4 regions of the Pseudarthrobacter sp. As-47 genome follow, and region 4 is predicted to be linked to each of the others. Evidence: riboswitches for the same ligand, from Rfam matches in the RefSeq annotation. Region 4 holds a riboswitch; each other region holds the start of a gene.
What was found. Region 4 has a riboswitch for cyclic di-AMP ahead of AC4BCK_RS21105 (M23 family metallopeptidase). Riboswitches for the same ligand answer to the same signal wherever they lie in the genome.

Region 1 (7,014 bases), on a different replicon from region 4:
GAACTCCTGCCGCATAGCTTCCAGCGCAGGGACCGGTTCATCCGGGACGTCCCAGCTGCTCAGCGTGAGGGGAAGGGTCCGGCTGTAGACCGCAGGGGTGATGCGCTCCCGCACGAACCTGTGCAGGCGCACTTCCGTGATCCGGCGGTCGTCATGCAATGTGTGCCCTCTTTAGCGTTTGGGACTGGATCCTGGTGTCCATTCGATGGATAAATCTACCCGGTGGCAAGTCTTTTACCAACCCTTTCGAAACCGTTTCCCGGAACTGTTGCCGGGGCAACAGACAGGCTGGATGGGTGGGCGGTGAAACGGCAGGGCGGCTGGGTTGGCAGGCCGGCTGGGCCGGACTACGAGACTACGACGGCGCAGCCGCCACCGGCCGCCGTATCCTCCCGTCGCCTGCGTAGATGTTTAGGCTGGTTCCCCTGCTGAAGCCGGCAAGTGTCAGGCCGCTGGCCTCGGCCAGTTCCACTGCAAGGCTGGATGGCGCACTGACGGCAGCAAGGACGGGTATTCCGGCCAGCGCAGCCTTCTGGACAAGCTCGAACGAGGCCCGTCCCGAGACCTGGAGGACCGTGCCGCTGAGAGGCAGCAGGCCCTCACGCAGGGCCCATCCCACCACTTTGTCCACGGCGTTGTGCCGCCCCACGTCCTCCCGAAGGCACAGAAGGTTCGCGCCGCCGTCGTCCTCAATCCGGAACAGCCCGGCAGCATGGACGCCGCCGGTGTCGTCGAAGAGGCGCTGGGACTTCCGAAGGATGTCCGGGAGCGAGGCGAGCACTTCGGCGGAAACGCTCAGCGGATCTGCGGCGGGACTGTAGTGCGAGGACTTGCTGACGGATTCGATGGAATCGGTGCCGCAAATGCCGCACGAACTGGAGGTGTACACGTGCCGGCCCATGGACGGAGCCTCTACATCCGGCCGTAACTGGGCCTCGACCACGTTGAAGGTCTGCACGCCGTTTTCGTCTTCCCCTGCGCAGAAGCGCAGCGAGACAAGTTGCCCGGAATCCCAGATGACGCCCTCGGACACCAGGAACCCGGCCACCAGGTCGAAGTCGTGGCCGGGGGTCCGCATGGTGACGGAGAAGGACATGCTGCCCAGCCGTATCTCCAGCGGCTCCTCCACCGCAAGGACGTCCTCCCGGTACCGGACCGGAAACTCAAGGGCATTCGGCGAGCCATCCAGCACATACTTGTGCACCTTGCGGCGCTGGGTTACGCGTCCCATGTCCCACCGTTCCTGTTCATGATTCCATCATCGCAACCGCCCCGTGGTGATGCCAGCGCAGCCGGCCGTTCCCGGGCTTGGTCAGCCAAGGAGTTCACTCCAGTCCACCGGGCCGGTGGCCGCCGGCTTGGCAGCTGTCCTGCCTGTCCTTCCGGCGCTGCGCGTCTTTGGCTTGGCATTGGGGTCAGGGGGCGCCGGGATGGGCGGCCCCCAGGGCAGGGCGAAGGCTGGCACCAGCTCACCGAGCTTCACCCCGTGGGGAGGAACAACCATGACGCCGTCGGCGGAGGCCAGCCCCCGCATCATGCCCGGCCCGGTGTGCTGGGCCGGCGAAGCCATCCCGTACAGCAGCCGGAACGGCATGAGGCGGGTGCGTCCCGGCTCGGGCTCGAGGGTGGTTCCGCACGGCACCTCCTGTACCGTCGGCATGCTGCCGTGCCCCAGCGCCGCCAGCAGCGGGGCCCCTACCGTGGACAGCGCAATCATGGCGGCGAGGGGGTTGCCCGGCAGGCCCAGCACGAAGCGCCCGTCCGGAAGTTCAGCCAGGACGGCCGGATGCCCCGGACGCATGGCTACGCCGTCGATGATCAGCCGCCCGCCCAGCTCAGCTACGGCCCGGCGAAGGTGGTCGGTGCCGGATTTTCCGGTCCCGCCTGTTGTGATGACGACGTCGGCAGGCAGGTCCGGTGCCCCCGGCACCTCCGGGACCACGTCCTCCAGCGCGCCCAGCCACTCCGCATAGGAATCGCCGATTCTCTGCTGCCCGCCGGGGATCCCGCCCAGCATGCCCACCACTGCCGGCAGCTGCGGGCCGAAGGTGTCCCGCACCTTGCCGGGGACGGGCACGCCGCGGCCAACCACCTCGGAGCCGGTCAGCAGAAGCCGGACCAGGGGCTTTCCCTGGACCACAAGTTCGTCATATCCCGCCAGGGCGGCCAATGCCAGGTGGGCGGGGTTGAGCACCACCCCGGCCTTGACCAGGACGTCGCCCTCGGAAGCCTCCTCCCCCGCCTTCCGTACGTGCTGGCCGTTGCGGGGCTCGCCGGGGCGGGCCGTCCCGCCCGTCACCAGGATGGGCAGTCCGTCCTCGTCCCTGTCCAGCCGGGCGCTTTCGCTGCGCAGAACAGACTTGCCACCCGCGGGGATAAGTCCTCCCGTGGCGATGGGACTGGCCTGGTGCGGGGCGAGGGGCGTTCCGGGCTCAACCAGGATCCACGGTCCGGTGCCGTTGACCGCCCAGCCGTCCATCGCCGACGACGCATAGTGGGGCATGTCCTGCAGCGCAACGATGTCCTGGTCCAGTTTTCGTCCGAGGGCAAGCTCCAGCGCAACCGGCCCGGCGGGAATAGGCTGGGCAGCGTCAAAGGCGGCCCGCCGGGCTTCGTCCCACGTGTGGTCGAGGTGCCGTGGATGGTCGGCTTCGGGTTTGCTCGGTTCCTCCTTGGCGTCGCTGGTCATTCGCCGGGAGTCCCGGCGGCTTCAGCATCGTAGTCGGTGGCCAGGGTACGGGCCACGGCCAGCGCGGATTCCATGGAAGCGGCGTTCGTTGCCTCCCCGGTTCCCGATGCCAGCCCTGCGGCATAACCCGCAATAAAGGTGGTCAGCGGGGCAGCCGGACGGACCACCGAGTGGGCGGCCACACCGGCCAAGGCAAGGATGGCGTTGACGTCCACCTGGACATCCTCAAGCTCATAGGCCTGGAGCAGGGACCTGCACCACTCCTCCAGCGTTTCATCCTGACTTTTCACGAACGTGCCTCCCAAGTTAACTGCGGCTGCGCCGGCCCTGGCCCTTGTCCTGGTTTCCGGCGGCAATCCCTAGTGCGGCGGCATCATCCCACGTGTCCACGTCTGCCGTGGAACCTGCGGGGACGGTGACAGGCTGCACCTCCAGCGTAGCAAGGAGGGAGCGCACGGAGCCGTTGATTAAGGCACCGCGCGACGACAGTTCCGCCGCTGACTTTATTAACCCGGCCGTGCGGTAAATGCCGGCCAGCGGCTGGAGGACACCGTCACCCGAACGGGCCATGACGCCGTCATTTTCCCCCGGGGTCAGCGCGTCCTTCAGTGCCGCCACGGCGTCCTGGACCAGCGGCATATCGCACGCCAGCACCAGGGTGTACTCCGACGTGCTGGTGCCGTGCCGGGCAAGGGCGTCCAGTCCGGCCGCGATGGCTGCAGCCGGACCCGCGAATTCCGGCTCTTCACGGCACCAGATCACCCCGGGAGCGGAAGATTCCGGCCGGGGACCCACTATCACGGTGCTGGAGGCACCTGCGGCAGCAGCAAGCGCATGCTGCAGGAGAGTGGCGTGGTGGAAGACAAGGTCCTGTTTAGGCTCTCCGCCCAGCCGAGACGACCGGCCGCCGGCCAGGATGAGGGCATCGAAGGGCAACGGGTTCTCTTCCACTCCCCCAGCCTAGTCACCAAGGGCATGGCGCGGGGTGGGGTCAGGCGGCGCGCTCGGGCAGCAGGAACGGGTCCCAGGCAGGGGTGGGTTTTTCGAGTTCCTTGATTTGCCAGATGGCTCCGTGCGGAGGCTCCGGGACGAAGCGCAGCTTCCATCCCATCTCGGCCGGAGTGTGGTCGCCCTTGACGTTGTTGCAGCGCAGGCAGGCCGCCACCAGGTTCTCCCAGGAGTCGGCACCGCCGCGGGACTTGGGCTGGACATGGTCGATGGTGTGGGCCGCTTTTCCGCAGTACGCGCACCTGTGGCCATCACGCCTCAGCACTCCGCGGCGGCTGACAGCCGTGGCCTGGTTGTATCTGGGACGGATATAGCGGTTGAGGAGGATAACGGACGGCCGCCCCAATATCTCCTGGGGTCCCACCACGGGATCGTCACCCTCGGCAACCACACTGGCTTTGCCTGTGAGCACAAGCACCAGCGCCCGGCGGAACGTGATGACCGCCAGCGGTTCATATCCAGCATTCAGAACGAGAGTGCGCATGCACGTACCTCTTCACGGCCGCACCCGTCAGGGGCACGAGGGCCGGCTGCCCTCGGCATGTCCGGGCTATGGATCGACACCACAAGAGTAAACATAAAAGCGCACTATCAGCTAATCGCTGTTTTCCAAAACTGCCGTGTCGGGTCCCTTGGCGGGCTTTACCCGTGCGTCTGCGGGCTGCACTCCGCCGGCGTCATCCTTAAAGGGAAGAACCCCTGCCGCGGGGCAGGGGTTCTTCGTGCCGTCCATATGGGACGGCGAATGTGAGGCTCGTTAGTTCACGCGGATGAAAACGGGGCCGGAGCCAACGTTGGCGCTGAATACCACCGTCTGGTTTCCGTTGTATCCACCGTGGACCGCCTGGCCGTTGCCGGCGTAGACAGCGATGTGGGCCATGCCCGCGCCACCGTCGGCGTAGTAGATGAGGTCGCCCGGCTGGGCTTCCGCGGCGCTTACGGTGCGGCCCAGGGAGAGGTACCCTGCAGGCCAGTCGTGGAAGTTGATTCCCACTGCGGCCAGGGAGTTGGTCACCAGCATGGTGCAGTCCTGGGTGACGCCCAGCTGGGCGTATGCAGCGGAGAGGATGGCTGCGCCCTTGCCGCTGGCGGAAGCGGCAGGAGCTGCAGCCGGTGCAGAGGCGGTGGTCACCTTGGCGGTCACCTTGGGGGCTGCGGCAGGCTGGACGACGGCGGGAGCCGCCGGCTCGGCTTCCTCGACCTCAACAGGAGCGGGCTCTTCTTCGACAACAGGCGCAGGCGTGGTGGTGACGGCCGGCTTTTCGAAGGTGATGGCGATGGTGGAAGCGGCGGAGATCGGCGCCTCGACGGAGGACTCAACTTCAAGGGTGGACGCCGGAGCGGAGTCGCGCTGGACGCTGGAGTCTGCCGCGTTTGCGGCGATGCCGCTGCTCAGCACCAGGCCGGAAGCGGCAGCAATAACCGCTGCCTGGCGGCCCATGCCACCGGCGTTGTCGCCGACAGCCTTGGCGATCACTGCGATTGAGTTGGTCTTGGTGACTTCGGCGCGATGCCGTGCGGTGGCAAGAGTAGTCATCAGTTCTCTCTTTCGTTTTCCTCAGGCCGTTGTGGGCACCAAGGGGTTTGGGCGTGCCGGCATCTTGGGGGTACGCCGGCACGCCCCGAACGGGGATGTGGTGTTTGCGGAAAGCGTGATGGAGCAAAGAAATAGTTCTTGGGCCCGAAGGCCCAAGAACTATTTGTTAATGGTGAAGAAGGCGGAGCTTCCGGTGGCGGCCACCGAGTGAAGCAGCGTGCCCTGGGACGGGTTGAGAGCGCTGATCATCATGCCGTTGCCGACGTAGATGCCTACGTGCGCGCCACCGTTCTGCATGACCAGGTCACCCGGCTGCGGGGTGGAGGTGGGCGTCATTGCCGTCCAGGCGTTGACGCGCGGGATGCTGATGCCGGCCTGGGCGTACACCCACTGCGTGAAGCCGGAGCAGTCCCAGCCGTTGGGGGTGGTGCCACCCCAGACGTAGGGACGGCCGATGCCAGTGTACGCAAGTGCGGCAATGCCGGAGGTGGAGGCCGAGGAAACCGTTTCGGCAAGCTTCTCAGCTTCAGCTTCGGGAGCTGATGCGGTGGAGGCCGTCCGGGTTCCGGCAGCAGTCCGGCTCTCGGAATCGGTCGACTGTACCCGCACAGGTGCCGGCTTCGGAGCGGCGGTGGTCTTCACCACGGGACGCTCGAAGGAGACGGTGGCGGTGGGTGCTGCAGTCACCGCGAGGGCGGACTGGGCAGACCCGGACTCGGTGGAAGCGGAAACGCCAGCGGTAGTGTCCGCGGCGCTGGCAGGCAGGCCCATGCTGAGGATGAGACCGGAAGCGGCTGCGATAACGGCAGCCTGGCGACCTACTGTCCCGGCATTGGCACTAACAGCCTTGGACACGGTGTCCAAGGGGTTGGTACGAACCGTTTGCGCACGGTGGCGCGCAGAATGATGGCGTGAAGACACGAAGGTAGCCTCTCCCAATGCCTGCGAGGTGAGCTGTCGGATTCGGATGGGAGTCACCCGGCCACTCCGCTTCCAAGGAAGCTTTGCGACTTAACCCCAAGGCCTTCGCTGAAGCAAAGACCAAAATTGGTTCCCCCGCCCCTGCCAGACGATGAAATGCGAACGGACCTTGAGCGGTGGCAGAGCTAGGCAATCCGCACAAGAGCGTCAACTTCGGAAAAGTTGACGCGAGTTAGACGGTACAGCAGTTTTCGTTGAATGTCACATTCAGGTCACGGCGGGTCATGATGATTCGATAGCCGTCCCTCATTTGACTACAGCCAACCCGTGGGATCGACGACTTCGCCGTTGACCTGGACCTCGAAGTGGAGGTGGCAGCCTGTTGAAGCACCCGTGGTACCGCTGAGCGCCAGGACATCGCCGCGGGAGACCGTCTGGCCCTCGGTGACACTGAAGGACGAGAGGTGGTTGTAGGTGGTCTCCAGGCCGTTGCCGTGGTCCACGACAACGCGGTTTCCACCGCCGTACTGGTGCCACCCGACGAACGTCACGGTGCCGGCTGCGGCTGCCAGGACCGAGGTGCCGCACTGGGCCACGTAGTCCTGGCCGCGGTGGAAGTCACCGGAGCCGCCGGTGATCGGGCTGACCCGGTAGCCGAACGGGGAGGCAGTGGACAGCGCGGCCAACGGGGCTCCGAGGCTTCCGGCCGAGGCTGCGCGGGACACGGAACCGGCGGACTGCGCGCTGAGCAGCTGCTTCAGCTTGCCGTCGGGATCCGCCTGGGTCACCACGGCAGAGCGGCTGAAGTCGATCTGCGCGCCGGCCTCGGCGGATACCTGTGGCTGCGGGGTAACAGCCG
Region 2 (7,014 bases), on a different replicon from region 4:
GCAGATAACCCACCACGATGACTTCCTCGACGATCGCGTGCCGCACCGCTGACAGAACCAGCACGGGAACCGTCCACCAGTAAGGGTCCAGGGCGCTGGGAATGATCGCTGTCGTGATGCCCAGTGCCCGCCCGACCGCGTAGAGGCCCAGTGAGGGGACGCCTATCAGGGCGGCAAGCCCGAGCCCCTGCAGCATGTCCATTCCGGGGCGGGCAAAATTAAAACCGATTCTTGTGAAGGCCGAAACACTGCCGTAGCCGTTGCCGGTGTTCGTTCTGTGCTGCTCGGTCAGGAAGTAGAACACCAGAACGACAGGTACCAGCGCGAAGAAGATTTCCAGCAGCTGATATGTCAGGTCAAAGTATTCGCGCGTGCTTTGGGAGTTGTTGAGTGTGGAGGTGCCCTGAGCCAGCGGCGCGCTGGTTATTTTGTCCAGAAGCTGCACCACGGAGTAGACGGCGGATTGTCCTAACGACAGTCCCAGTACTATCAAGACTTCGATCCGCAGACGGCGGCGGGAAGGAACCAGCATGGTCCTATCTTGCCTGCAGTTGCCAGGTCTCTTCCGGGATGCCGCAAAGACACCACAAGAAAGGCCGCCCGCTGACGGATCGGCTATCGGACCCATTTCTACTGGCTGCCGTCAAGACTCCTGCGATGGCGGCTAACTTCTCCGTTGGCGCTTCATTGGCTTTTCTAACCGTGCTGCGTTGAACCGGACGGTACCGTGTGTACTATTCGGCTGACGCCGGAACCACCTGCACGCAAAGGGTCAGTATGCAGGCCCAGGTATTGGCGCTCACGCCTTCAAGGGCGACGACGGCAGCCCTTGGATCTGGGCTGCCCCCGGACGGGATGTTGCCTTCACGGATGGAGACAGGCATTGGCTTACCTGTGCACACCCTGCGACCGTTTGGCTCCTGAAAGTCGCCGTCATGGCGATGGACTGCGCGATGCTGTTTGGTTGGCACCCCGTTTTGGCCGATAATGTGCAGCGGTGGGTGTTCCTTGTCCTTGTGGGGGGAGATCCTGTTTCTTCGTCCCGGAGCACGTGCCGAACGGGGTGGGGCTGGCTCCCGGTCTCAGCACGTCTGGAGCCAGCCCCGCTTTAAAGTTTGGAGCCAATGCAGTGAGGGCAGCATCACCGAGGCCTTGCTTTAACTGCCCGTCTCTCCATCACTCCCCTCCTCAGCGCTCGTGCAGGCCACTGCAGACACTCCTTTTGCAGTATTAACCCCACGATTACGCGCGTAGTGCAGACGGGAACGGACAAGCAGTCTCCGAACCCTCCTGAGTTCTCAAGCGGATGCACCGAGGTCGCCTGCACTAAACGACGTTCTTCCTACAACCAGTCCTTGCCCGGCAGGACGGTTCCTTTTGGCCCCTCCCGGGGCGCCCGGGACGTTGACCGAGCACTTGAGTTGAAGACCCGCGAGGAAACGGCCGATGACCCCGGCCAGGCGTGTCTAAGGGAAGCGGGGGCGCGGGGTTCGCCCCAGCGATAGCCGCTTTGTGGTGCCGTCTGGCTGGGTTTCCGGCCGGTCAAGTGCCCTTGAGGGAGGCCCTGCTACGCAGGATGCTGCTGGCCAATGGGACTGCACATGCCTGACAGTCAGGGCCTGCGGGGCAAGGGACGAGATAGATCCTGCACACCCGGGGCCGGCTCCAGCTGCCGCAGGAGGCGCAGGTTGAGCCAACAGAACACCGCAAGCCCCAGGTACAGGCATAGTTCCATCACCTCGCCATATTCTGAGATAACGAAAGTCGGTTCCGGCCAGATTAGTAGGCGGAACAGGCGATAGCCCGCGGCCAACAGGAAGGCCGGCACGAGAAAGAGCGGTGGAACGAGCAGGTGTTTGGGCGCAACGTCCCGCCGTGAGCCGACCGCTGCCCACACCAGCGGGGCACATGCACCGTACAGGCTGGCAAGGAGCATGGCGGAGGGGACCAGCTCCTGCACTCCCCGGAGGTTGTGCAGGTTGGTCTCCCCCTGACGGTTGACCGCATCCAGGTCTTCGGGGGTGTCCCAGCCAAAGATGCGCTGGCCCCAGGAGATCTCCTCGCCCGTGAGAAACCAGACGCCGAGAGTGACCACACCATAGAGCAGTGCGATGCCCAGACGCCCGGCCCGGAGCAGGCGGAGGGTGATCAGGGGCAAGAAGATGCATGCGCCCAGCAGGCAGAGAACCTGGAGCCATTCGATCAGGGAATCCTCGTCAACCAGCCAGAGATAGAGCTCCTTGAAGGGAACAGTAGCCGCGGCGACAACGGCGAGGATAAAGGGAAGCAGGGCCACCAGCAGCGCCTGGCGCGGGGCGATTCCCCAGGTCTGGGAATCGGTTCTGAACCGTACAGCTGCTGGGGTGTACCACCGAGGGATGGCTGGCATCTTGCCTCCTTGACAAACTGGCTGGGGCCAAGTGTCAGTCGTTGATTCACAAGCGATTCCCCAGCGTCCCATGCCCAAAATCTGCTAGGGAAGATTCACGGGGAAGTTATGCGGGTTTCCGCACCCGCATTTCGAGAGGTACACAGCCGGCCCCCAGCCAGTGGCGAAGGGTGAAGAACAAGCGCGCGCAGTAGGCTGCCGGGCTCAGCTGCCCTGGCACCGACCGGTTGCCGCAGTTTGTTCCGGACCATAACGAGGTCCCCCGGTGGTGTGCCTGCATCACTTGGCCGATCGGTTTGCAGGCCGCCGGGAGTCCCGTCGAGTTTGACCCGGGCCGTGGCAGTTTTGCAGTTCTGATTTTTCGCCAGGGTCAGCGCAGGACGCCCAGGGCGTTACCTACGATGTCGAACAGGTCGGTGTTGTCCACGCTGCCGTGCAGTTGCTCGGAGCCTGGGCCGTAGGCGTACACGGGCACGTCGGCGCCGGCGTGGTTGCCCGAGGCGTAGGTCAGCCAGAGACTGGCTTCCTTGGAGCCGTCCTTGACGTGGGGCGGGTCGCTCGGGGTCCGGAAGGTGGCGGGGCCGAAGTTTTTCGGGTCCGTTGCGCCGGTTCCGTTGGTGATCCCGGTTGAGCGGTCCGTGTCCTTGGAGTTTCCGTCGGACCGGGTAGGGGTGGAGTTATTGGCGGGGTTGCCGGAGTCGACGTTGACGGGGGGTCCGGCTGCTTCGGCATTGGTGAAGGTGCCCTTTTCGATGATGTTGAAACCCCCGGTTTCGTGGTCTGCGGTGACGATGACCAGGGTGTTGCCGTCCTTCTTGGCGAAGTCCAGGGCTGCGGCGACGGCGTCGTCGAAAGCTTTGACTTCCTCCAGGGTCTGGGCCGCGTCGTTGTCGTGGGAGCGTTTGTCGATCAAGGCACCTTCAACCTGCAGGTAAAAACCCTTGCCGCTGGTTTTCCGGTCAAGAAGCTCGATGGCTTTCTTTGTCATCTCCGACAGGGAGGGCTCCTTCGCCTCGGGATCTTCGGGGTTGTCCTGCTTGGCTTTTTCGACGGTCAGGTTTCCCGTGTTGAACAAGCCAAAGACCTTCTCCTGTGCGGCCGCGTTCAGGGCTGTCCGGGTGGCAGGGATTTGGTTGGAGACTGAACCCAGGATTGCGTAGCCCTGCTCCTTCAGCGCGGTTTCATTCGAGGCATCGAAGCGGCCCAGGCCGCCACCGAGAATGACGTCCGCGGTGCCGTTGCGGGCAATCTGGTCTGCGATCGGGGTCACCCGCACATCACTGGCAGGCAACGGTTTGCCGGTGATCTCGGTGTCCTGGCACGCGTCGGCGGAGTAGTCGGGTCCCTGGCAGCCACGGGACAGGACGTGGCTCACCTGCCCGGCCGGCGACGCGTCGGTAACTTCGGCGGTGGAGACATTGCCGGTGCGGTAGCCGGCCTGCTTGGCCAACTCCATGATCGTCGGCACCACGGCCCCCTTGGCGTCCACCCCGAGGGCAGCGTTATAGGTTTTAATCCCGGAGGCCCAGGCCGTGGTTGCGGCGGCGGAATCGGTAACCAGTTCCGGATTAAAGTCGGCCTGGCCCGGCTGGCCGGACTTTTTCTGCACAGCGTAGGTGCTGACGGAGCCGTGAACAGGGAGGGTTTCCATCACCAGCCTGCCCTCGGCCCCGTAGAAACGCTCCCTGCCCGCCGTGACTTGGGTTCGGCCCATGCCGTCACCAAGCAGGTAGATAACATTCTCGGCTGTGGCAGGTGCTGACTTCGTGGCGTTAAACACCGCGTACCAGATCATCCCGGTTGCCACGGCTGCTCCCAGGACGACCCAAATGATCCTGCGTATCTTCCGTTCAGAGTCGGCGGGCGTGACGGCGGCCGGAGCTTGTGTCATCGGCGGTGCTTTCCTGTTCAGCGGCGGGGGCGTATGTCGGCTTCAGGGGCGGCGGTGTTTGTAGGGCTGGCCCTAGACGGTACCGCAGCCGCAGCGCCACCCATGGGTTTCTCGAAGCAATGGAATTGGATCCATTCAGAAAGGATACGGCTCGTGTTCCAGGACATCGAGTAAGTGCAGGACAACTCAGCCTTAATCCGGTTGGGCCGGCCCTGCCTTACTAAGCGGTGAGGCCCACCAGCGGGGTCTGTTCCAGAGGCAGCCCTTAAACAAGAGCCTCCTCGCAAGTGCCCGACGGAAAATGCAATTCGTCTTCGTCTTCTGTTTTCTAAGAGCGTGTTTCAGACTCCCGAAATGACTACGTGGCCGACCGGACAGGAATACGGGCACAGGGCAGTACATGGAGGCGGCAGCGCAATTGTTCATCCCTGGTCCTTAGTGCCGTCCTTTATGCATCCAATAAGAGGATCTGCGGCTCTGCGTTATGCAAATGTGACAACGTCGTGGGTTTTCGAGTAGGGTCAGACGCGTGCCGGTCTCAGAATGCGGCACTCCTGAGCAGATTGCCTAACTCTGCCGCTGCCTCGGGATCCGTTCGCATCATTCGTCCGGCAGAGACGGGGAAACCAATTGTGGCCTGCTTCGGGCAGGCCTTGGGGTGAAGCCGCGACTCCTGCCTTGTGCTGGAACTGCGGCCGGGTGTCTCCCATCCGAATCCGACAGCTAACCCCGCAGGCAGTGGGAGAGGCCCTTTCATGTCCATTCGCCGTGCTCACGGCCGCCACCGCGCGGTCCCCGTCCACACCAGCGCCCTTGCAGTCCTGACCAAGTCCGTCACCGACAACGCCGGCGGTGTGGGCCGCCAGGCGGCCGTCATCGCAGCAGCTTCCGGACTCGTTCTTACCAGTGGCGTTGCAGCCCAGGCAGCAGATGCCCCGACCCAGCGCGAGGCAGAGCCGGCCTCGACCCTGGAGGTTGCCAGCCAGGTCCAGGCGCCGCTCAGCGCAGACTCGACAGTCCAGATTTCCTACGAGCGCCCCGCCGTAAAGACGACGCCCGCTCCTGTCATCGAAGCGCCAACGCCTGTCGCCGTTCAGGCACCCAAGGCGGCCGTGCCCGCCGCGACTGCCGTCGCGAACGCCGCAGCGCCGGCCAAGGCCCAAGTCACCGTCACCCCCGCCCCTGCTGCCGCGCCGGCAGCCGCCCCGGCAGGCGGAGTCAACGCCACCATGGTCTCCTCGGCCTACGCCCAGATCGGCATGATCCAGGACTGCACACGACTGGTCGAGAACGCTCTTAACGCTGCCGGCATCCCTGTCGGAGACCTCGGTCCGATGCAGTTCATGAACTACGGCACTGTAGTCTCCGATCCGCAGCCCGGTGACATGGTCATGCAGCCCGGCCACGTAGGAATCTACGTCGGCAACGGCCAGGTTCTCAGCTCCGGCCTGAACGGCAAGAACGAAACCGCCGTTCACCCGCTGACGTGGATGACGTCAAAGGGTGCTGTCACCTTCGTACGCGCAGGCTAATAAATTTCTGAAGGCCGGCGATTCGGTGCCTTGGGGGCGGCGAATCACCGGCCTTCAGTATCTCTTGAGCAGCATGGGCCTCTGAACGCCGGTTTTTAAACTACCGGCCTGTTCGCAAGGACCAGACCGGCCGCTCGGTCACAGTTTGGGTACGGCCTGCCGCGACTGCTTCTTGTCGGCGTGCAACTGGCCCTCATGGAGCGATCTCGGCAGGAGCCTGGCTTCCAGACGTGCGGGAAGAGTATTGGAATCTCGTAATGCCCTTTTAACTTCCTGAACGTCGGCCCATGTTGGAGCCCCGGGGCCGGGTTTCGCGTTTGCAGCAGCGGAGTAGACCTGGAGTTCGTAAGCGTGACGGAGCCTGGTCAGTGATTCGATGGCCGGGCCGTTGAACCGGGCTTGATACATCAGCCGGCTGGTGAAATTCCGCGGTGTTTCCGCGGGGCTCGGACGGTAACCATGATCAACGGCGCTTTCGGTCGTCTCGGCCCAGGCGATGCTGGCTGCTTGTCCCGGACTTGACCTGAGAAATCGGCGCTTTCGTCCACCGGATCTGACGATGCGGACCAGAAATGGTGCGGAGGCCAGAAGTAGCAGGGCCAAAACCGCGCCCGTGAAAACGCTGCGATCCATACCGGAAGGGGCGGACGTGCCCGGCGTGCCGACGCCTGGAGGTCCTGGGGCAGGAGTCGGGGATATCCCGATGTCCGGCACGGGCAAGCCTTCGGATCTGAAGTCGTCCTCTACCGCGAGCCCTTGAGGAGTTGCCGGTTGCTGCGCATAGCCGGGGACGACTCCGCGGGAAGGAGTCGGTTCGAATCTAACCCAGCCGGCACCGCGGAAGTACAGCTCTGGCCAGGCATGGGCGTCCTTGGAATCAACGGCGAATTCGGGCAGCTCTTCCCCGCCGACCATAACGGTGTTCCCGGTTGGGTCCCCTGGGGCGTAACCGACGGCGACGCGGCTCGGGATCCCGGCCAGCCGTGCCATGACAGCCATGGTTCCGGCGAAGTGGACGCAGTAGCCGGCTTTTACTTCAAGGAACCGTCCAATGACTTCAAGGCCGGTGCCATCGTAGTTTCCTTCGACGGGTGCCTGCAGGGAGTAGGTGAAGTCGCCACCCCGCAGGTAATTTTGGATGGCCATTGCTTTGTTGTAGGGCTTGATCAGGTCCTCGGTGAGGTATTGTGCGGTTTCCCTGA
Region 3 (7,014 bases), on a different replicon from region 4:
GGAGTTCCTGCCGCCCCCTGATGGAGGGCGCGGCGGGGTGACGGCCATCTGCTGGCGGCCACGGAAGAGCATTACGGTTCTGTTCCGAAAGGGCAGTACGGTTCCCTTTCGGAACAGCAAGACGATTCCCGTTCTGGCGGCAATTGCGCAGGCCTTCACCCACAAGGGGACCATCCAACTTTCGCGGTACACGCCAGGAGGGCTAGATTCATCAGCAAGATGACTCATCAAACCAGTCCCACGCACGCAACCGCCTACTGGACAACGGCCAAGGAACACGGCGAGCTGCGGACTGAGGACCTTCCCGCGCCCGGCCCAGGCGAAGCCCTGGTGCGTACCCTCTACTCCGGGATCAGCAAAGGCACCGAGATGGTGGTCCACGCCGGCGCAGTCCCGCCCCGGGTGGCCCAGGAGATGCGGGCTCCCCACCAGGAGGGTGAGTTCCCGGGGCCGGTGAAGTTCGGATACCTGTCCGTGGGTGTCGTCGAGGAAGGGCCAGAAGGTTGGCCGGGGCAGCGCGTCTTCTGCCTAAACCCCCATCAGGACCGCTACGTGGCAGCCGTCAGTTCACTCACCAGGATCCCCGACGACGTCCCCTCCTCCCGCGCAGTGCTCACCGGAACGGTGGAAACTGCGGTCAACGCACTGTGGGAGGCCGGCCCGCGCCTGGGAGACCGGGTCGCGGTGGTGGGCGCAGGCCTTGTGGGCGGCATGGTGGCCACCCTTCTGAGGACCTTTCCCCTGGAACGCCTGCAACTCGTGGACCTCGACCCGGGACGGAAAAAACTGGCGGGCATCCTTGGCGTCGACTTTGCCCATCCGGATGACGCCCTCGCCGACTGCGACATCGTATTTCACTGCTCGGCCTCGCAGGAGGGATTGGAGCGGAGCCTGCAGCTTGCCGGTGATGAAGCGGACGTCATCGAAATGTCCTGGTACGCCAACCGCGGGGTCACCCTGCCGCTGGGGGAGGACTTCCACGCCCGGCGCCTGTCCATCAGGGCAAGCCAGGTGGGAGTGGTGGCACGGGCGCGCAGGCACCGCAGGACCAACGCCGGCCGCCTGAACCTCGCCGTCTCCCTGCTGAAGGATCCAGTCTTCGACGTGTTCCTCACCGGCACGTCGCCGTTCGCCGAACTGCCGGGCGTGGTGCAGGACCTCGCTGACGGCAACCTCGACGCCTTGTGCCACGTCATTGAGTACCCCGGCGACGAAACCCCCGAAACCCCCGAAAATCCCAGGAACCCCGCCCGAGAAGACCAGAGGTAAACCATGTTCAGCCTGACTGTCCGACGCCACTTCATGATCGCCCACAGCCTTCCGCGCAAGGTTTTCGGGCCGGCCCAGGCCCTGCACGGGGCAACGTTCGTCGCGGAGGTGAGCTTCCGCCGTCGGACGCTCAACGACGACGCGATCGTGCTGGACATCGGCGCGGCCGGGACCATGATCGAGGAGGTTCTGGCAGGCCTGAACTACCGGAACCTGGACGAGCACCCCGATTTCGCGGGCAAGCTCAGCACCACGGAAGCGCTGGCGGAATACGTTGCCACGTCCGTGGCGGAAAAGCTGAAGGATGACGACGACGGCGGCCAGCTCGCCGGGATTGACGTCACCCTGCGCGAGAACCCGGACGCCTGGGCCACCTACTCGCTGGACCTTCCAGCCGCCTGATCCCATGGACCGCATCCGCCTGCTGGTTCCGGGCAACATCCACCATCATTCCGGGGGAAACATCTACAACGCCCGGCTGGTGCAGGGGCTGAAGGCGCTGGGAGTGGACGTCGAGGTGCTCCCCGTCGAAGGCTCCTGGCCTTACGCCGGCACTCACGCCCGACGCCGCCTGGGCAGCCTCCTCGGGGCGTGGGAAACCGGGAGCGAAGCGGAACAACCCGATACCGTGACCATTGTCGACGGGCTCATCGCCATGGGCACGCCGGATGAGCTCGAATTCGCGGCCAAGGCCGGACGACAAACATGGGTGCTGGTACATATGCCTGCCCCGGCACATCACGAGCGTGAAGCACGGTCCCTCCGGGCTGCCACCGGTGTGGTGTGCACCAGCACATGGGCCCGCAAAGTCCTGGAAGAACGCCACGGACTCCATGGGCTCAAGGTCGCACTCCCAGGCACCGACCCTGCGCCGTTGGCCGAGGGGTCCGCGCCGCCCCACATGGTCATAGTGGCCGCGCTCCTGCCCAATAAGGACCAGCTGCTCACGGTCTCCGCGCTGGCACTGCTCCAGGACCTTGAGTGGACAGCGTCGTTTGTCGGGTCAGACCAGGCAGACGGGGATTACGCACAAAAGGTTAAAGCCGCAGTAGAAATGCACGGAATGGACGGGCGGATCCAGTTCACCGGTGAGCTGGCCGGTGAAGCACTGGAAAACGAATGGCGTGGGGCGGACCTCAGCCTCCTGGTGTCCCGTGCCGAGGCGTTCGGCATGGTGGTCACCGAATCACTCGCCCGGGGGATCCCCGTGGTGGTGCGCGATGGCACGGGCGCCGTCGAGGCCTTGCGCCTGGGAATGGCGGGGAAGGACGACGACGGCGGCGCGGTTCCGGGAGCGAAGGTAGCCTTCCCGGCGGATGATGATCCTGCAAATCCCGCCCTGCTGGCCCAGGCACTTCGGCGCTGGCTGGAAGATGCCGGGACCCGGGATGCCTGGCGGGCACGGGCCCTGGAGGCACGAGGCGTCCTGCCGGGCTGGGAACAGCCAGCGGCCCACGTGCTGGCCGCAATCAGGGGGTGACGCTGACAGCCTGGGGCATGAATCAGAGCCGCGAGCGGTGCCCGGCGAAGAACTCACGCAGCAAGGCGGCGCACTCGGCCTCGCGCACGCCCGGATACACCTCAACCCAATGGTTCAGGCGCCGCTCACGGAGAACATCGAACACCGACCCCGCAGCTCCTGCCTTCTCGTCCCAGGCGCCGAAGACCACCCGGGGGATTCGTGCCAGGACAATCGCGCCGGCGCACATGGCACAGGGTTCAAGGGTCACCACCAGCGTGCAGTCGGCGAGCCGCCAGCCGTCTCCGCTGCCGCCGTCGAGCAGGGAAACCTGGCGCAGCCGTTCCGCCGCCTCGCGGATGGCAACCACCTCGGCGTGCGCGGTGGGGTCGCCCAGCTCCTCCCGCTGGTTCCGCCCGGAACCCAGCACGGAGCCGTCGGGCCCAATCACCACCGCTCCGATGGGCACGTCCTCGGTATCGAGGGCGCGCCGGGCCTCGGCGAGGGCAAGGCCCATCCACGCGTGGTGTTTCTTATCTGCGGAGACCATGGCTCAATGATAGTTTCGAAGGATACCCAGAGCCCGTGACGCACATCCGCCGGGAGGCACAGTGAGCACAGTCCGAGACCGCGTGGACAAGTGGATCAAGCCGTACGCCGCCTTGTGGCTGACCATGATCATCGGCGGGACGCTGGTGATCGCCATGGCGCTCCTGGGTGCCGAGGTCTACTCGGATGTCGTGGACGAGGAAGGCCTGGCCAGCCTTGATATTCCTGCGCTGGAATACTCACAGTCCTTGCGGAACCCGGAGATGGACGCCTTCGCCACAGGATTCACCAACGTCGGCGGCGGGATCGGCATGCCCATCCTGGCGAGCATCCTCACAGCCTGGCTGACCTTCCTGAGCAGGACATGGCGGCCCATTGTCCTGGTGGGCGGGGCAGCCCTGGTCTCCACCCTGGCCACCACCCTGGGCAAGCGGCTTGTCGGCAGGACCCGTCCTGACCACTCCGAGGCCGTCCCGCCCTTCGAGACCTCGCCGTCGTTTCCCAGCGGCCACACCCTGAACACCACCGTGGTGATCGGGGTCCTGATCTACCTCATGTGCCTGCAGTTCCAGGTGCTCTGGGCCAGGATTGCGGCCATCACCGTGGGGACGATCTTCATTATCGCCATGGGCCTGAGCCGGGTCTTCCTGGGGCACCACTGGATGACGGACGTGATGGCGGGCTGGTTCCTGGGGCTGGCGTGGGTGGGCATCGTGATCCTGGCCCACAGGCTGTTCCATGTGATGCGGCGGCGCGAACACGCGGGCCCGGCACCCACCTTCGAACATCCGGTCCTGCGCGAGGACCAATCCGGAGACGCGGAAAGCACCACCGGTACCGCCCCGACGGCGAACGGCGGCGGTGCCCCGCCAAGGGTCGACGACGGCGCTTCCCAGTCGGGCACGGGCGGCGGACGGCAGGGGAGCGGCCCGGCGGCCGGGTGATAGTTTTGACCCATGCGCACTCTCGTTGTGGACCACCCGCTGGTCGCCCATAAGCTCACCGTCCTGCGGGACAAGAACACTCCGTCCCCGGTTTTCCGGCAGCTGACGGAGGAACTGGTGACCCTCCTTGCCTATGAGGCCACGCGAGAAGTCCGCACCGAGCCCGTCACCATCGAAACCCCCGTCAGCACGACCGTGGGCACCGCGTTCACCAAGCCCACCCCGCTGGTGGTTCCCATCCTTCGGGCAGGCCTGGGCATGCTGGAGGGCATGACCAAGCTGGTCCCAACCGCTGAAGTGGGCTTCCTGGGCATGGCCCGTGACGAGGAAACCCTGGACATCATCACCTACGCCGAGCGCCTCCCCGAGGATCTCACCGACCGGCAGATCTTCGTGCTGGATCCCATGCTTGCCACCGGCGGAACACTGCGCGAAGCCATCAAGTTCCTGTTCAAGCGCGGCGCCTCGGATGTCACGTGCATCTGCCTGCTCGCCGCGCCGGAGGGCCTGGCCAAGCTGGAGGAAGAACTCTCCGGCGCAAACGTCACCATTGTCCTGGCGTCCATCGACGAGAAGCTCAACGAAAAGTCCTACATCGTTCCGGGCCTGGGCGACGCAGGCGACCGCCTGTACGGCATCGCAGGCTAGGACTCAAGCCTTTCCCGCTTCCCAACACAAGGCTTAGCCTGTGCGCATGGACTGGAAACTGGAACTCGTTTTTGTGCCCGTGTCCGATGTGGACCGCGCCAAAGACTTCTACGTCAACAAAGTGGGCTTCAACGCCGATTTCGACGAGCGGCCCAGCGACTCCATCAGGTTCGTGCAGCTGACCCCGCCAGGGTCTGCCTGCTCCATCTGCATTGGGGAAGGGCTCACGGACGCGCCTCCCGGCACAGGCTCAAACCTGCAGCTCGTGGTCGATGACATCCAGGCCGCCCACGCTCAGCTGAAGGCCAACGGGGTGGAGGTCAGCGATGTGGACGTGCAGGACTGGGGCCATTTTGTGTACTTCGCCGATCCCGACGGGAACCGGTGGGCGGTCCAGTACATCCCGGGCCGGGACGCACTGGACCGCGAGGGGCACGCTGCTTCGGTTTAGTACCAGTTGTTGGCGTAGTGGAAGTTCAGTGCTCCACACGGGGACTGGTAGCGCTCCTGGATGTAGTTCAGGCCCCAGTTGATCTGCGTACGGTAATTGGTGAGGTAGTCGGCGCCCGCGCTGGCCATCTTCTCGGCAGGCAGGGACTGCACAATGCCGTAAGCGCCGCTGCTCGGGTTGGTGGCCGTGGTGGTCCAGTCTGATTCCTTGGTCCACAGGGTCTGCAGGCACTGCATCTGGTCGGCGGCCCAGCCGTAGGAGGCCAGCTGGCCGGCAGCGTAAGCCTGTGCCCCTGCGGGGTCGTTGACCGCGACGACGGGCGCAGGCTCCGGAGCGGGCGCCGGTGCCGGTGCGGGTTCAGGCGCCGGGGCCGGCGCGGGTGCGGGCTCGGGAGCGGGAGCAGGGGCCGGTTCGGCTGCCTGCGGTACCACGTTGATCGGCTCAGCTGCAGGAGCGGGAGCCGGGTTCGCCTGGATTTCGCTCTTTTCGATGCTCAGTTTCGACTGTGCCTCAACCGCCTGAGTCTGCGTGGCTGCCACCTGCACTGCGGTGTCGGTAGCCTGGCCCGCGGCTCCAACGCCTACAAGGAGGGCGCCGGACGCTGCGAGGATGGCAGCGCGCTGGCCGAAGGACGGGGTTTTGCCTGACGTGCGCGGGGCGCGGGCTTCAGGGCCTGGTTTCGGGCGTGCTTTACTAAGGAACTTAGACATGATGGATCGCCTCTCACACCTGCGGAGTTAGCTGTCGGGTTCGGATGAGGGCATCCGGCCACACGGAAAAATCACGTGCTGGCTTAACCCCAAGGGCAGTTGAATGCCCGGGACTGTTGGGTCCCCCGCCTCTGCCTATGCTCAAGCGGAATCCGGGAAGCGGCAGAGCTTGGCGTCATCCGGATATGCGGCCCGAACGGGAACCGCACCCAATCGACGGTACAGGAGTGCAGCGCTTAAGTCACATTTTGGTAACAGGGATCACGCTAGCGGCGCGCCGTCTTGCGCCTGAACTTGCGGCAGTGGGAGCTGGAGCACGAACCGGGTGCGGCCGGGCTGTGATGTCACCGTGACCTTGCCCCCGTGGGCCTCAACAATGGACTCCACGATGGAAAGCCCCAGGCCGCTTGTTCCTTCCGTGCCGGATGCGCCAGGCCCTTCGCTCTTGCCTGTCCGGGCCGCGTCTGCGCGGGCGAACCGTGCGAAGACCTGGTCCACGAACTCCGGCGGAATGCCCCCGCCGTCGTCCGTTACCGTTACCACCGCGGCACCCTCCGGCGTCTTCCCCACCCCGGTGACCACGGTGGTCCCCGGCGGCGTGTGCTTGCGCGCGTTGGACAGCAGGTTCATCAGCACCTGCCGCAGCTGGGACGGATCCCCGTTCATCACAACGGGCTCGTCGGGGAGCTCCAGTCGCCAGGTGTGCCCGGGCGCCATGACCTTTTCGTCGCTGACGCCTTCCACCACCAGCTGGTTCAGGTCCACCTCGCTGAGCTTCAAAGGCTGTCCCTCATCAAGCCGCGCCAGCAGCAGCAGGTCCTCCACCAGTGCCGTCATCCGCTGGGACTGGCTTTGCACCCTGGCCAGCGACTTTTCCCCGTCAGGAGTGAAGTGTTCCGTCATCCGCATCAGTTCCGTATAGCCGCGGATGGCCGTCAGCGGCGTGCGGAGCTCATGGGAAGCGTCCGCCACGAACTGCCGGAC
Region 4 (7,014 bases):
TGTAGAGAGAACCCCGACGGCCTCTTCAATCAGGCACCAGGTCTCCGGTTTGTTGAAAAAGCGAAACAGCAGCGTCCGCAGCAGGATATTGTCGGGGTCTTGAGGTCCCTCATACTGAACACGGATAAGATCCTGGGACACCCGGTCCGCTGCACGGTAGGCGTTTGTAAAGCGGTGGGCAGTAAGGATGGGGTCCGCTGACCACGGGCCAGGCTGGCCGTCTAGTTTGCCATGGTAAATCCGCTGCCGTTCCGATGCGACAAACCAGTAACTTGCCAGGACAGGACTTGCGACCAGTTTGCGGGATCCTACGCGAATCGATCTCACAGCACCTCCTACAGGCATGCATTTCACTTAGAGGCACAATCTGATCGCGGAGTGTCAGTCGTGCGGCTGCTCACTCAGCCCAGCTTTCTAAGGTTCTAGATTACGCTCTCACCCGGGGCGGGATCAGCAGGTCCTCGGCAGTGTTGTCCGAGCCTGTGCTGATCTCCGAGGAACGAGAGACCTCCTCCCTAGTTGACTTCCTCCCAGGCTTGTGTCGCCGACAAGTGTCAATGGCCAATTCGTCCTTCTCACGCAGGTTCCCGAAAACATGGCAGGGCACCCCACAAGCTCATCACCAAGGTCGGCTGTCGGGTTCGAATCTAAGACTGTTCACCAGGCATGTGCAGGAACTGGTTTTCGCACCCTATTCTGACGGTCATTTCAATGTTTCCTGACGTCAGGTTGGGGTGTGCCCCAACTGGGCGCAGTCAGGGAGTATGACGATCGTGCTCCTCGTCTCGCAACTATCAATGACTATCGGTGCCAACGCACCCAGTTTCGGTACATAGTTCCAAGAATCAACGGGGTTCCCGGACTAACGTAGTCCGCTGTCATTTTCCGAAGGTGAGTGCACGAATGTCCGAAGTCCTGCTCACCGAGTGTTTTTGTCAACAGTGGTCAGCACGGAAATTCAGGCAACCTCAGCACAATCCGCCGGTCCGTACCCAAGCATTCATGATGGAACGGTGACCATTACAAGAACTGTCCTGTTATTCGTCTTGGCCGCCGCTGCTGAGATTGGAGGGGCCTGGCTGGTCTGGCAGGCCGTCAGGGAGGGCAAGGAGTGGTGGTGGGCCGGGCTGGGAGTCATAGCCCTCGGTATCTACGGGTTTGCCGCGACGCTGCAGCCTGATCCACACTTCGGCAGGATCCTCGCCGCGTACGGTGGTGTGTTCGTTGCCGGGTCGTTGGCCTGGGGCATGGTCTTTGACGGGTTCAGGCCCGACCGGTGGGACGTGGCGGGATCCGTCATCTGCCTGCTCGGAGTGGCAGTAATCATGTTCGCCCCGCGAAACGCTGGTTAAATTTTCCTCTGCCGCTGTAAGCAGGACGGGCGTTGAGTGGCGTGACTCAGGTTGGGGTACGGAGCCGCAAGGCGATCCAGAGCCCGCATCGTCGGCAAATATACGCCGGTTCGGTGCCGAGGGCATGAAGTTTTTCGCGTTGCATTGTTCGCCCGCAACAGGAACATTGGCGGTAAGTGTCAGAGGCCATGATTCCTCAGGGCTTCCATCACTTGATAGACCGTCGGTACACCGGCATGACCTTCGGGTGTGGGGTAAATCCGGCATGCGAGATCGTTGCTGGGTGCTCCGTCGGGGAAGATGTCGGCTCCGTCTGCTGTGATCGTAGGCGAACCGGCAAATCCGGTCCCTGCTGTATCGGCCGGGGATCTGATGTGCCGCAGATGGACTGAGACATCTTCATGCCCCATGGCTGCCAGGGCAGCTTCCACCTGCTCAAGTGCTTTTGCCGTGTTGGGGCAGTCCTCGATGTGGAGCAGCTCTATCCTCATACGGTCATTGTCCCCGCGCCTCACCGGCTATGTCGCGGCTGGACCATTTTCCATCGATCCAGCGCCGGGGGAAAGAAGCCCATCCATGGGGGACCGGCGGGCTTTCCGGATCAGACGCTACCTGCAATCAATGCGTGACGGAGAGCAGTGACGGAACCAACAACGCGCATTTTCATTTTCTAGAACGATGGATTTCAAGACCAGCTGAATCGAGAACCCTCAGCGTTTACCTCGGTGGCCAGGGTCCCTCTCGGTTCCGCGGGAGTGGTCAATGCTGCGGGTGGGCATTCGAATCACTCCTCTGCTGTTGTGTGGTCCTGAGCCGTCGTTTTCCCGTGTGGTCGGTCCGGCTTGGAGGTGGTCCTGCTGTGGGAGACGGTGATGAGGATTGCTGAGAGCGCGCCGGCGAGGAGCAGTACCAGACCGGCGCGGTGTTGGTCAGCAGCCGCGGAGGGTTCCCATGTGCGTGCAAGACCTGCGAACCATTCCTGTTCAATTCCTGCAGGCTTGAGGAAACGAAGGCCTGTCGCTCCAATTGCTGCTGATGTTGCGGTGAGGGCAGCGTTCCTGAAATTCCGGGATCCTGGTTTTTCACTACCGGACCGGATCGCAGTGACAAAGAAAACGCCGGCGGTGAGAAAAAGTACCAAGCTGGTTTCGTGCGCCAGATGTTCGCGGAGGCTCAGTTCAAGGGCAGGTGTCAGATAAAACAGGACGGTCAGCGATCCCAGAGTCAGTCCGGAAATCAGCGGCCCTGGTTTGGCAGTCATATGTGCAAACCACAGAATGCCTTCCCGTGGCCCAACGCTGCCGTCAGTCCGTTCCGGCAGAACTTTCAGGGCCAGCTTCAAGGGCCGTGCAGCCATAAGGAGGCACGGTATCGGCAGGGCCATTCCCATCGTTCCGGCGACATGGACACTAAGCAGGACGGGGCCGTATACGGCGGGAGGTCCGGAGGTGATAAAGGTCAGCAGTATCAGGGCACTGAACCAGCTAAGCAGGCAGCGTTTGGGCCACGCGATCCTGGCTCGACGGGCACTTGTGTATGCCCGCCCGTAGGAGAGCGCTGCGAGGATAGCTGCAGTGATCCACAGCCAGTCAGGCCGCCACTGGGTGAACCACACAGTGATATCGGGCTCAGGAGGCAGCAGGTATCCGGTGAGGATCTGGGCTGGAGTAGCGTCCGGGTCTGGTTCCAGCGGCACGGGTGAGGGGCTGCGGGCCAGAGCGACCGCAAGGCCCATGACAGCGCCCATGATCAGCAGTTCGACCGCAAGTACCTGCCACAGCAGACGGGGCAGGCGGCCAGAAACAGCCAATGCCGGTATGACCCGTCGCCGATGAATTAGGCCCAACAGCCCGAGGAGCAGGGTCCCGGCCGTCTTGGACAGGAGCAACGCGCCGTAGGGGGAAACCAGCCCGTCAATACTGCCCAGACGGTAGAGCGCACTGATGGTCCCCGTGACAACGACCAAGGCAAAGGTCAGGCCGGCGAGGACCGAAAAGCGCCGGAGGACGGTTTGTGCTGCTGTGTGGCCCGTTCCCGGGCGGGTGAGAGCGGGAATGGCGGCGGCAAGGGCAATGATGCCTCCGACCCATACGGTTCCTGCCACCACATGCAGGCCCAGGGCATTACTGGCGCCGATGTGATCAACGCTTCCCGCAGCATGGCCGATTGCTGCAGTGGCCGGGATGATGCTGCAAAGCGCGAGCACGGCGGTAGCCAGGAGCGCAACGGCTGAGCGCACGGCGACGACCAGCATACTGACCAGGACGGCGATGACCAGGATGGCCAGCCGGGCCCTGCCGGCCGCGACGTCGGTGACGAACAGCCAGAGCTGGTCCGTGAACTCGGCGTCGCCGCTCAGAGGCCGGCCTGCGATATCGGCATACGTCAGCAGGAGAACCGCCGCCGCGGCCAGCACCCATACCCCCGCTGCCCACGCCACTACTCTCAGCGCCACCTTGATTGAAGGGTGCTCCTTGGGACCATGGTGCCGGGGCAGGATAGCAGCGGCGAAAATCAACGTCCCGGCGACAGCAGCCAACGCGAGGTGATGCAGTACCAGGACCGGCGGCAGACCCCAGCGCACAACTGCGCCGGGGTCCGACAGTAAACGGTCCTGGGCTGAACCGGAGTAGCCCACACCGGCCAGGGCAGCCATGACGGCAGCGGCAAGAACGCCCGCGCTCCATGCCGCCACCGTCGCGGTCCCGGGAGGTCCCGTCCGTAACCTCAATTTCAGCCCTTCCGTAATTTCCGGATGCCGCACTCTCCGGGTGCCCATCTGGGGGTATGCGGCAGAACCGGAGGCGCTGGCGCCGGTATTTACAACCAGGCCGAGGGATCGACTGTCTGGCCGTTGACAACAACTTCGAAGTGCAGATGGCAGCCGGTGGAGTTGCCGGTTGTACCGGCAATCCCGATCCGCGAGCCGGTTTCGACCGCTTGGTTTATCTGTACACCGATCGTTTCGAGGTGGTTGTAGGTCGTTTGGAGGCCGTTCCCATGCTCAATGACAATGCGGTTGCCGCCGCCGTAGGGGCTGAATCCCGCTTCGATGACTGTGCCCTTGCCGGCGCTGAAGACTTCCGTGCCGCAGCCGGCGGCAAAGTCCTGGCCGGTGTGCAGTTCACCTGCCGACCCGGTCAGCGGATTGGTCCTGTATCCAAATGGAGAATTGGTCACCGGATTTAGTACCGGGGAGCTGAGCCTGGCTCCCGGCGCTGGAGCCGCCTTTACGGAAACCTGCGGGGGAGCTGGAGCCGCCTTTACGGAACCCTGCGGGGGTGCTGTTGCCTTGTCGGGGGAAGCTGTTTCTGCGGCATGCGTCTTTTGTTGCGGCGGAGCAGCAGGGCTTGGGCTGGTTGTCACCTCGGTCCGTTCGAAGTTCAGCTGCGCTCCGGCGGCGGCAGCCACGGGCACATAATCCGCTGGCGCGGTGGTTCCTGCTGCTTGTGTTTGGGGGAGGGTAGTGGCGCGCGGGGTGGTTGCGTGGGCGGAGGCCAGCGACGCTGTCAGGGCTACGCTGGAGGCAATGACTGCCAGCGCGGCCTTGCGTCCACGGTGGCGTGATGACCCGTCAGCGGACGGGTCCGCCCGGCGCCTGCCCTGAAGTGGTGCGGCGCGGCGCCGCCCACTGGCGGGCCTTGCCGTGGCGGGCGGGTGCGTACCGGGCACAGGGGAGTCCCCGGCAGGAGTGTGGATGTTCACAAAATGTCCTTCTGCCGGCGCCTGCGGGGTTAGCTGTCGGATTCGGGTCAGGAACAATAACCCGGCCCCTGCCCGCACGCACCGGACATGGCTGCATAGCGGTTCAGGGGCTTCACCCCAAGACGGCCGAAGGGCCGTCACTGATGGGTTCCCCACCTCTGCCAGGTGAACTTGAATGGGCCGGCCGGCTGGCAGAGTTCGGCGCACCGCCCGGGAAACACCCTGTTGATGGCATTTCCACCCCAGTATTGACCTTCCACCGCGGGGGAAGGTCAACACTGGAGGGAAGAACATCACATCCAGCGCCCGGATCAGCGGTACGGCCCGTCCCGGGCAGGCAGAATGGAAACAGAAGACATGCAACATAACCCTTGCACCGCTCCACGAGGTTCCTTATGACGAGCGGCAAGTCATCCAAACAGGCACGTCAAGACGGCGCTGCCAAACTGGCATTGGTGAAGGCACAGCAGGCGCGGCGGGCTACGAGACGCAGGATCGCCGCCGTGATCGGTTCCCTTACAGCGGTCGGAGTGGTGGTCGGCCTGGTCCTGCTCGCCCTGGTGAACGATCCAGCGCCGCAGGCCCGTGGGGACATTGAGGTTACCGGCCTGCAGACTTTCAGCGGCCTCAGCGCGAACCATGTCAAGGACCCGGTCAGCTATCAACAGGCTCCGCCGGTTGGTGGGGACCACTCGCCGGTCTGGCTCAACTGCGGCGTCTACGGCCAGCCGGTACCGGACGAGAATGCTGTCCACGCACTCGAGCACGGGGCCATCTGGGCCACGTACGACCCGGCAAGGATCACCGCTGCGCAGGCCGAAGCACTGCAGGGCGCACTTCCTGACACCTATGCCGTGCTCTCGCCCTTGGAAGGAACCAGCTCGCCCATCATGCTCACAGCTTGGGGAGCGCAGGTCGGGGTTGACTCGCCAGAGGACGAGCGGATCGAACTTTTTGTCTCCAAATACTGGCAGTCACCGGATGCACCCGAGCCTGGAGCCACTTGCACGGGGGGACTGGACGCCCCTGGGCGCAAGTGATGACGGCAAAATCTATGTTTTGGCGCGTTACCGCTGCCGGTGCCGCGCTGGTGTTGGTCTTGCTCGCCGGGTGGGCGGTTGGACGCCTGACTGCGCGGACCGGAGTCCCAGGCGAAGGCAGCCCGGAGGCCGGGTTCGCCCGGGATATGCAGACCCACCATCTCCAGGCCGTGGACATGAGCTTGACGGTCCGGGACCGCACCGAGGACCCCGAAATAGGCCAGCTGGCCTACGATATCGCCCGGTCCCAGCAGCAGCAGTCCGGCCAGATGTACGGCTGGCTCTCGGTATGGGGCCTGCCCCAGGCCGGATCCGAACCCTCGATGGCCTGGGCCGGCAGCCATGGCACTCACGGCGGAACGGAAACGAACGGGACTTCCGGCGTCACTCCGATGCCGGGAATGGCCACTCCCCAGGACCTGGCCAGACTCCGTCAGGCCGACGGCATAGAAGCGGAGAAGCTCTACCTTGAGCTGATGATTGAGCATCACGGGGCAGGGGTCGAGATGGCAGAAGCAATCCTTGCCCGCACCGATGATCAAGCCGTGACCTCCCTGGCCCGCTCCATTGCCACGGCCCAGCTGTCCGAGATCGGGTACATGGAGGAGCTTCTCGCCGCCCGCCAATAGGGCGGTCGAACGGTTTAGCACTCCCAGGATCAGCCCCCATTTGAGGGCATTTCCCTTACCGGTATTGACCTTCCGCTATAGGGGAAGGTCAACACTGGGTCTAAGAGCCTGACAATTTGCGACGGCTCCGGCCCTGTCAGGATCCCGGAGCGCTGAGAGGAACCCGCGTGCCAACTACGACAAAGGACCGGAGCAACCGGACAGCGTGGGCTGTCGGCGGTTTTTTCCTGCTCCATGTGCTGTGCTGTGGGCTGCCGCTGCTAATCGCGGCCGGCGCCCTGGGCGCGG

Region 1: it holds a riboswitch for cyclic di-AMP, as region 4 does, so the genes downstream of both, AC4BCK_RS04485 (C40 family peptidase) here and AC4BCK_RS21105 (M23 family metallopeptidase) in region 4, are expected to answer to the same signal.
Region 2: it holds a riboswitch for cyclic di-AMP, as region 4 does, so the genes downstream of both, AC4BCK_RS00835 (NlpC/P60 family protein) here and AC4BCK_RS21105 (M23 family metallopeptidase) in region 4, are expected to answer to the same signal.
Region 3: it holds a riboswitch for cyclic di-AMP, as region 4 does, so the genes downstream of both, AC4BCK_RS03850 (aggregation-promoting factor C-terminal-like domain-containing protein) here and AC4BCK_RS21105 (M23 family metallopeptidase) in region 4, are expected to answer to the same signal.

Annotation. Positions count from the first base shown of each region.
Region 1 is NZ_CM177088.1:961,198-968,211, reverse strand. It holds gene AC4BCK_RS04520 (alpha-mannosidase) at 1-159, opposite strand, end outside; gene fdhD (formate dehydrogenase accessory sulfurtransferase FdhD) at 356-1,231, opposite strand; gene AC4BCK_RS04510 (molybdopterin molybdotransferase MoeA) at 1,313-2,689, opposite strand; gene AC4BCK_RS04505 (DUF6457 domain-containing protein) at 2,686-2,979, opposite strand; gene mobA (molybdenum cofactor guanylyltransferase) at 2,996-3,640, opposite strand; gene AC4BCK_RS04495 (HNH endonuclease) at 3,681-4,181, opposite strand; gene AC4BCK_RS04490 (NlpC/P60 family protein) at 4,455-5,234, opposite strand; gene AC4BCK_RS04485 (C40 family peptidase) at 5,394-6,089, opposite strand; cyclic di-AMP (ydaO/yuaA leader) riboswitch at 6,160-6,333, opposite strand; gene AC4BCK_RS04480 (M23 family metallopeptidase) at 6,470-7,014, opposite strand, start outside.
Region 2 is NZ_CM177088.1:170,149-177,162, reverse strand. It holds gene AC4BCK_RS00855 (CPBP family intramembrane glutamic endopeptidase) at 1-532, opposite strand, end outside; gene AC4BCK_RS00850 (hypothetical protein) at 735-884, opposite strand; gene AC4BCK_RS00845 (hypothetical protein) at 1,613-2,389, opposite strand; gene AC4BCK_RS00840 (alkaline phosphatase) at 2,760-4,280, opposite strand; cyclic di-AMP (ydaO/yuaA leader) riboswitch at 4,836-5,032, shown strand; gene AC4BCK_RS00835 (NlpC/P60 family protein) at 5,036-5,812, shown strand; gene AC4BCK_RS00830 (transglutaminase TgpA family protein) at 5,951-7,014, opposite strand, start outside.
Region 3 is NZ_CM177088.1:794,163-801,176, forward strand. It holds gene AC4BCK_RS03810 (HNH endonuclease signature motif containing protein) at 1-21, shown strand, start outside; gene AC4BCK_RS03815 (zinc-dependent alcohol dehydrogenase) at 220-1,269, shown strand; gene AC4BCK_RS03820 (6-pyruvoyl trahydropterin synthase family protein) at 1,273-1,671, shown strand; gene AC4BCK_RS03825 (glycosyltransferase family 4 protein) at 1,676-2,749, shown strand; gene tadA (tRNA adenosine(34) deaminase TadA) at 2,772-3,278, opposite strand; gene AC4BCK_RS03835 (phosphatase PAP2 family protein) at 3,340-4,221, shown strand; gene upp (uracil phosphoribosyltransferase) at 4,234-4,869, shown strand; gene AC4BCK_RS03845 (glyoxalase superfamily protein) at 4,916-5,320, shown strand; gene AC4BCK_RS03850 (aggregation-promoting factor C-terminal-like domain-containing protein) at 5,317-6,030, opposite strand; cyclic di-AMP (ydaO/yuaA leader) riboswitch at 6,036-6,198, opposite strand; gene AC4BCK_RS03855 (sensor histidine kinase) at 6,292-7,014, opposite strand, start outside.
Region 4 is NZ_JBYZMU010000002.1:39,492-46,505, forward strand. It holds gene AC4BCK_RS21085 (nucleotide kinase domain-containing protein) at 1-345, opposite strand, end outside; gene AC4BCK_RS21090 (YnfA family protein) at 1,014-1,352, shown strand; gene AC4BCK_RS21095 (thioredoxin family protein) at 1,532-1,843, opposite strand; gene AC4BCK_RS21100 (bifunctional copper resistance protein CopD/cytochrome c oxidase assembly protein) at 2,137-4,047, opposite strand; gene AC4BCK_RS21105 (M23 family metallopeptidase) at 4,173-5,057, opposite strand; cyclic di-AMP (ydaO/yuaA leader) riboswitch at 5,061-5,235, opposite strand; gene AC4BCK_RS21110 (thioredoxin-like domain-containing protein) at 5,513-6,097, shown strand; gene AC4BCK_RS21115 (DUF305 domain-containing protein) at 6,097-6,726, shown strand; gene AC4BCK_RS21120 (hypothetical protein) at 6,894-7,014, shown strand, end outside.